DNA from 2 places in the Rhodococcus sovatensis genome. Region 2 is predicted to be linked to the other one. Evidence: riboswitches for the same ligand, from Rfam matches in the RefSeq annotation. Region 2 holds a riboswitch; the other holds the start of a gene.

Region 1 (3,952 bases), 1.3 Mb from region 2:
ACCGCGCGACGAGTCCGACTTCCTCCGGGGACGCGCCGCGCAATGGTGTGCTGTCGGGAACGACGGTCTCCGCAGCGGCGACGATGGCCTCGACTACCGGCATAGGGTGCACACGGCGTGATGTGGTCGCGGCCGCAGCGAGCCTGCCGTAACGCACGACCGCCAGTTCCCACCCGCCGTCAGTGGCTCTTCGTGCGACCACGAGCTCGGCAATGGCAGCGATCGCACCGAGACGGTGCAGCCGCCGCAATACGTCGGCCAGAACGGCGAGCCGATCGCGTAGCCGTGCTGCCGATTCGAAGAGCTGGGCATCGGCGAGGGCGGTGACTCTGTCTCTGATGGCGTGGAGGGCACTGGCTTCGGTCCCGCGCGCGAGGGCACGGAAGCGCTCGGGCGCAGGCGCATACTGCTCGAGAGTGATCGGCTCGGCGCTGGCCGCGGCGCATCCGCCGACAGCTGTCGGTTCACAATCGTGCACCGCGGATTTGGGAATCCGCCGCGTACACGTGCGGATGGCGTAGAACTCGGCGATGAGGGCAGCCGCGTCGGCTGCATCGGCCCGAACAGTGAACGGGCCGATCGAGTCCGGTGCGGGAGTTCGTATCACGGACAGGCGCGGAAACGCATCCGTGGTCGTCGTGATCCACCATCCCTTCTTGGGGAACTTCGATCGTCGGTTGTACGGCGGGATGTGGGCGCACAGGAGCCGGAGTTCTCGTACGCCGGCTTCGAGTGCGTGTGCACATTCGACGTGATCGACCGCTACAGCGAGGCCCACCATTTCCTTCATGCGACCGCGGGTCTCGGACCCGGTGAAGTAATTGCGGACGCGGCGCTGAAGGTTGGTGGAGGTTCCGACGTACAGAACCTCGTTTCCGGGCCCCTTGAAGAGGTACACGCCGGGGGTACGGGGCAACTGGGCCGCGAGCGAGCGTTTGGCGCGTTGTCCGGCGGAGACGGTCGGCAGGTAGTCGACGAGCTCTGCGTAGCTGTGGACGCCTTGGTTGCCTACGCGCTCGATGAGCGCGTGCAATACGTCGACGGTGGCTCTGGCGTCGTCGAGTGCGCGGTGCGTCGGTTGGGTGCTGACTTGGAACAGGGAGGAGAGCGCGGACAATTTGACGGACGGTGCTTCGTCTCGAGTGAGTACTCGTCGGGCAAGTTTCACGGTGCACAGGACCTGGAACTTGGGCCAGGCGATGTCCAGCCGTGAGGCGGCCGCCCGGAGGAACCCGGTGTCGAACCGAGCGTTGTGGGCAACGAGAACCGAACCGCGGGCGAATTCCAGGAAACCTGGGAGCACGCGTTCGATCCGTGGTGCACCGATGACCATTGCGGTGGTGATGCCGGTCAACTCCACGATATACGGGGGGATCGATCGGCCCGGATCGATCAGCGTCGCGAACTCGGCGATGACTTCCCCGCCTCTGACCTTGACTGCGCCGATTTCGGTGATCGCCTCGGTGTCGGCGCTGCCCCCAGTGGTCTCGAGGTCGACCACGACGAACGTGGTCTCGTGCAACGGAGTGTCGAGTTCATCGAAGCTCAGTTGGATCGGCAGGCTCACGACTGAGGACGGTAGCCCCGCATACCGACAGGAAGTTGCGCGGTGATCCGTCGGCGCACCGGCCGAAGGAAATGTGTCGGAGTGCACCGTTAGGTTCGGGACGAGCGAACGAAAACGCGAGCTGACCTACGAAAGAGACGAGGATCACATGATCGTCGATTGCGGTGATTGCAGGGTGCGCGACATCTCGTGCGCCGACTGTGTTGTGACGGTCCTCCTCGGGGCTCCGGGGTTTCCGGCGAGTGGCGGTGTGCAGGTCGGTTCGAGGCCGCCTCGAATTGCCCTCGACCAGGAGGAACTAGGTGCAATGGACATCCTTGCAGAGGGTGGTCTCGTACCGCGTCTGCGTCTTGTGACAGACGGTGACGAGGCCTCCGACGGTGGGTCGTTATCACCCCGTGACACTCGGGCCGATCGCCGCGCGATCTAGCGCGGAATCGAACTTGATCGAAGTAGTCGGCGCGTTGGGGTCGACACAGGGGTATGCCATTTCGTAACCTTCCTGAGACCTTGCGGAGTCTCGCCAATCCAAACCGGAGTGGCGTCGCAGGGCACCGCCTAATCGGGACGCTTGTATGAGCGCCCGTACCGGGAACCCGATTTCCATTGGGGTGAATCCCGCCGAGTCGCGACAGCGACGACGCGGGTAGGGCTGATCTTCCCAGCCCGAACCCGTCAGCTAACTCGGTCGGCGGATGAACGGAAGAAACGGAGCAACCCCTTCTCGTGGCGTCACATACTTCAACCCGTCAAATGCGTCGAATTCTCGTAGCTGGTGCGATCGCCGCGGGTGCGGTCGTTCTACCCGCTGCCCCCGCAATGGCGGCTCCCATCACAATCCCCGGAGTCGGCACATTCGAGGTTCCGGAAATCCCAGGTCTTCCTCCACTGCCCACCGAGATCCCAGGGATGCCAGGCGCGCCTGCCCCTATTGCACCTCAGGTGACGCCGGCCGCCAAGGCTGTACAGGCAGCCGAGTCGAAGATCGGTGCCCCGTACGTCTACGGTGCAGCAGGCCCGAGCTCGTTCGATTGCTCAGGTCTGGTGCAGTGGGCCTACAAGCAGGCCGGAGTCAGCCTTCCTCGTACCAGCTACGACCAGGCTGCTGCCGGTACGCCGGTGTCCATGTCGGACCTCCAGCCGGGCGACGTCGTCTCCTTCTACGGCGGCTCGCACTCTGGAATCTACGCAGGCAACGGCAACGTCATTCATGCATCGACATCGGGTGTTCCTGTGAAGGTCGCTCCAGTGTCGTCGATGCCCTCCGACGGAGCGCGTCGCTACTGATCTCCATGATCGGCCTTTCCGACAGCATCAGGTTGCAGCCGTCTTCGGCGCGCCTGGTGCTGTCGGTCGTTTCGGGCCGAGATGGTCGGCCGTCATTCACTCGAATGGACTCTCGCGATACCGTTCCGTAACCTGGCCGAGTCCGTTGGTCGAGCAAAGCCACCGGATCGTCGAGAAATGTCCGAGTTTTACGACTCGATTTCTCCCCGGCAAGCCTTACTGATGGGTAGGGTTTGTTTTCCACTCGTTATCGTCGCCCAGCCGGGTGGCTGACCGCCAGAAGTCAAGTTCCACCGGTAGCAGTTCGATCGCGTCCATTCGGTTGCGCTGATCACCTCGGCCGGTTTCACAGCAAGAACGGAGAGACACTTTCTCGTGGCGACACCGACAGTCAAGCGCGTCACCCGCTCCAAGCGGAGCGTTCTCGCAGCCGCAATGCTTGCGGCGTGTCTCGTGCTCGGCCCGACCATCCCGGCCAACGCGCAGCCGGGCGTCGACAGTTCGTCCGATGCGCAGACGCGTCTGGCAGATCTGTCCCGTGAGTCGGAGCAGACTACCGAGGCATTGCACAACGCCCAGATCGATCTGGACGCGAAGGCGGCGGCTCAACGGGACGCCGAGGCCGCTGTCGGTACGCAACAGGAAGCACTCACGCGTGCGCAGGCTGCACTCGCGGAACTGAAGCCGGCCGTCGACAAAGTCGCCAACGTCAACTATCAGGGCGGGCGCACCAATCGACTGTTCGCCGTCATGGTCAGCGATTCACCTCAGCAGTTGCTCGATCAGATGTCGGCTCTCGACATCATCTCGGCGGAAACCGCGCGTCAGGTGGAGCAGTTCAAACAGGCCACAACCGATGCCGCCGCCGCCGAGGACGCGGCGCGTACCGCAGCCGAAACCGCCAGGATTGCTGCCGAACAAGCCAAGGTCGTCAGCGACGGCCTGCAAGCGAAGCAGAGCGAACTGCAGGGACAGATGGCCGAAGTCATCGCGAGTTTCAACGCGCTGTCGGGGTCCGAGCAGGCCGAGCTCGCGGGTTCGCCGTTGCCTCCGGGCTTCGACCTGTCGAAGATCTTGTCGAACCTCATTCCGGGTTCG
Region 2 (3,952 bases):
CGTACCCGAACTCAATTCGGCAAGATATTCGAGGATGGTCCGACGATCGCGAGGCGCGGCGGGAGACCGCACTTCCTCGGACAGCGCAGCGACGGGTTTGTCGTTGGGATCGCGCATGCCGATCAACCATGGCGCTCGCTGAAGATCGAGCCATGCCGATGCGATCGCGTGCCAGCGTGCGGCCGGAGTTGCGGTGATCCAGGAGTCGACCGCAGCAGTCGGTGCCCAATAGTCGTCGCCGGAATCGTTCGACGGCACCGGGTCGGGAGTTCCGCTCGCGATCAACGATGCGCCTGCCAGCAGCTCGAGAAGCAGGCTCACCTGAGCCTCGTCCAGACCGGTGGCCTTGCTGATGCGCTTCGCCTCGCGCACGCCGAGACCGCCGGCTTTCAGAGCGGGAGCCGGGCTGACCGCCAGCGCATCGATGATCGCTGCGCAGTGTCGAATCAACTCGAGTGCTTCGCCTGCGGCGGCCGCGTTGATGTCGGCGAGAGCGTTCTTGGTCGCCTGTGGCTTGGGCGGTGTCATCGACGTAGGGTCCGAGATCGGTTCGCCGCGCAGCGCCTGGCCGACCTGAGCGGGAAGTTCGACGGTCTGCTCGTCGAGCCAGATCAGCAGGCCCGCCTGCAAGAGCTTTTGGACGGGCCGGTCGGGTGAGGTGCCCGGCGCGGCGTCGCGTGTGCGGCCGGTAGGCGACGAGCGGGCGAGCGTGGAGAGCAGCTTGCGCGAGCTCTCGTCGATTCCGGTCAGCGCCTCGGTGATGCGCTCCGGGGTCAGGACCTCGGTGGAGTCGAGGATGCGGCCGATCCGCCACGGCACCGCATCACGAGCAGCGGGCGTCATGCGGAGCGAGCGGGTACCCCACACGAGTGCACGCTCGCGAAGCGCGGTCAGCGCCTTGTCGACGGCTTTGACGCTTGCGCGCTTGTCGATGGCAGCGTCGAGTTGCGTGCGTGGCACTGGCATCTCGTGGGCGCCCTCGATGGCGAGCAGCTCGAGAACCGTCAGGGCAAGGGTGTCCAAAGTGTCGGCGCTTCGGAGAATCGAGGCACGCTGCTCGGCTCGTCCGGCGAGTACAGCGATGGTCGACGGCGGCGGCACGGTCAGGTCCGGGCGCAGCGTGAGGGTGCCGACGAGTTCGGTATCGGTACGGGACTTCAACCAGGTGGCGAGGTCCGGTGGCGCTGCTGTTTCGGTCATCGCCTATCAGATTAGTGACCTGGGCTGGCGGATGCCGCAGCGCAGGTGTCAAAATAGGCGCATGGTGAACAAGTCGAAGAAGCCCTACGTCGATCCAGGCTGGCCGGAAACCGCACGCGGCGACCACGCGGTGAGTGAGTTGGCCTCCTCACGCTCGGGAGGCTTGTCTCCTTACGGCGAGGACACCGAGTTCCCGCTGCCTTTGGACGAGTTGCCGTATGCCCACCCCGTGACCGTCGTCAATCGCTAGAACTACCCCACATCTGAAACTTCTCCACAACGAAGAAGGCCCCCGAGTGATCGGGGGCCTTCTTCGTAGTGACGTAGGACTTTACTGAGGCAGGAATGCCTTGTTCGCCTGGTAGAACTCGACCAACTGGGGATCGAGCTGGATGCCCTGGGTCGCGTCCTTGATCAGCGTGGCGATCTGCGGGTCGTTGGTGATCGTCTGAACTGCGCCGGTGATGCCGTCGATGACCTCGGCGGTGCCGTCGACCGTCGGGATGCTGGTGAGGTCAGGAAGCTTCGGTGCCTCGGGAGCAGTCTCCGGCGACGCCGGGACACTGCGCTCGGAAGGCGCGCTGCTGAGCCCGAGGCTCGACGAGCAGGAAGGCCATGCGCCCCAGCCCTGCGACGCGAGCACCTTCTCGGCGACAGCGATCTGCTCTTCGCGGCTGGCCTGGTTGGCAGAGGCGGCGTACTGCCCGCCGCCGTGCGAGGTCCAGGTGCTCGGCGAGAACTGCAGGCCGCCCTGGAAACCGTTGCCGGTGTTGATGCCCCAGTTGCCGCCGGCTTCGCACTGTGCGAGGCGGTCCCAGTCGGAATCAGGGGCAGCGCTGGCGGTGCCGGTGAAGGCCAGACCTGCTGTGCCCATGATCGCGCCGGTCACGGCGACCTTGGCTACGGTGCGGCCGGTGGTGGTCGGCTTGCGATGACGTCCGCTCATACGAGTTGAAATCCTCTCCACTGGCGCCTGCGAGGTCAGCTGTCGGGTTCGGGCTGAGAGGTAGCCCGGCCCAACTCTCCCGAAAGAGATGTTGGGCTTCACCCCAAGGAAAGTTGTGCTCTAGCACAGCTTTCCGGTTATCCGAGAGGACGTGTGGGTCCCCCGTCCTCGTCCCCTGGGTGTTCTTGTGGGGGTCCGTTCCCGCGGGACGAGGTTTGGCGCTACGGGTACGGATTCGGCCGAAGTTTCTCAGCCGCCACTGACCGTACTGAAGTTCCCCCGGAGTGTCACCATTTGGTAACTGTTTCATTTTGGGTCCGAACTGCCGCGTCGGCGAACCCAATTCTCGGTAACGAACGAACCTGCAGCTAACAGGGTTGGAGTGCGGGTGACGCTCGGGCGTTGCGCTTCCGTTACCCCATCGTTATGTGACAGAAGTCACATCGCTTCGGGTGGGGCTGAAGTGACAGAAGTGACCGAGTGTCCAGCTTCGGACGCCGCCGCCGTCATCGGCTCAGGTTTCCGTACGTGTGGATCAGGGCGACAAGCGCGGCATCTTCGGCGGCGGTGAGCGTGACGAGGGCTTGGCTGTGCGCCCAGGCGAGTTTGTCCAGCGCGGCTGCGCGGACGTGGTCGGGCCCGGCGGTGGGGGAGAGACCCAGCTTCAGTGCTGGTGTGGAGTGTTCGACGAGGCGACGCAATTCCTGGGTGACCGGGGATGCCGGATCGGTGCCGAGCATCGCTTCGAGGTGACCGAACAGCACGACGGTGTGTAGCGCCGGGTCGGACCGCAGGCGATCGACGATGTCGCGAATGTGCTCGCGTTCGGGGCGACTGTAGGCGAGGCGGTCGAGTTCGCCGAGGATGCGGTGGGCCCGTTTCACCGCAGCGAACACGCCGAGATGAGAGGCAAGCAGATTCTGCAATCTCGGCACGCCGGAATGCGTGACGAGCCAGTCGTTGAGCACTGCAGCGCCCTGTGCGGCGATGCTCCGGCCGTGGATCGTGCCGTACTCGCCGAGTAGGTCGACCAACCGGCCACGCATGTGCGGAGGGACGAGCGCGTCGTCGTCGGAGTCGAGCAGGTCGATCAGATCGAACGGGTCGATGCCGTGCATGGCGTGCAGCGCGCGGGCGTCGGCTTCGGTGAGAGCTCCGGTGTGCGAGGTCTCGGCGAGCAGACCTGCGATCGGAACGACGGTCATCACGGTATCGGCGAGCTGGGCCGACAGTCGTATCGCGTGCTCGCCCGCATGCGCGAGCGGATCGCGGGCTCCGAGAGCACCTTCACCGAAGCCGTCTGCGCGCGACAGCACTCCCAAGGCGGTCAATGGGGTGAAGCCGAGTTGGCGGAGGAAATCGATCTCGTCTGCCCGGGGAGCCCCGTCGAACAGGAACACTGCGGCGTCGGCATCGACGGACGCGGTGCGGGTCTGGTCGTATCCGTCGATGAGGACCCGCCGGGTTCGAGCTTCGTTCTCGGCCGTCAACGTCGCCAACCCGGGGGTGTCCACGAGGGTGTACTCGCGGATCGCGGCTGACGGCAACCACCGGTGCAGGTAGGCGATGTCGTGCGGCGCGATGTCGAGGCTGTGGATCCGGCCGCGGTCGGTGCGCACCGGTGTCCGGGTGCCGTCGAGCAGCACTGCCTCGACGCGGGCTGGCGCACCCTCTTGGTACACCGAGACGACACTGGTGGCCTCGAGCGCGGCGGTGTCGGCGATCTTGGCGCCGATCAGGGCGTTCACCAACGTCGATTTTCCGGCTTTGAGACGGCCGACGACGACGATCCGCGGCGGCGACCAC

The links. A riboswitch is a leader RNA that binds a small molecule or an ion and turns the genes downstream of it on or off. The one in region 2 is predicted to bind cyclic di-AMP.
Region 1: linked by a shared signal. The riboswitch ahead of WDS16_RS07175 (C40 family peptidase) and the one ahead of WDS16_RS00785 (transglycosylase family protein) in region 2 are both predicted to bind cyclic di-AMP.

Annotation. Positions count from the first base shown of each region.
Region 1 covers NZ_CP147846.1:1,527,551-1,531,502, forward strand. Annotated here, with positions in the region: gene WDS16_RS07165 (DEDD exonuclease domain-containing protein) at 1-1,567, opposite strand, end outside; gene WDS16_RS07170 (hypothetical protein) at 1,716-1,997, shown strand; cyclic di-AMP (ydaO/yuaA leader) riboswitch at 2,113-2,277, shown strand; gene WDS16_RS07175 (C40 family peptidase) at 2,321-2,854, shown strand; gene WDS16_RS07180 (C40 family peptidase) at 3,290-3,952, shown strand, end outside.
Region 2 covers NZ_CP147846.1:187,755-191,706, forward strand. Annotated here, with positions in the region: gene WDS16_RS00775 (helicase-associated domain-containing protein) at 1-1,200, opposite strand, end outside; gene WDS16_RS00780 (hypothetical protein) at 1,262-1,450, shown strand; gene WDS16_RS00785 (transglycosylase family protein) at 1,532-2,146, opposite strand; cyclic di-AMP (ydaO/yuaA leader) riboswitch at 2,155-2,377, opposite strand; gene WDS16_RS00790 (GTPase) at 2,653-3,952, opposite strand, start outside.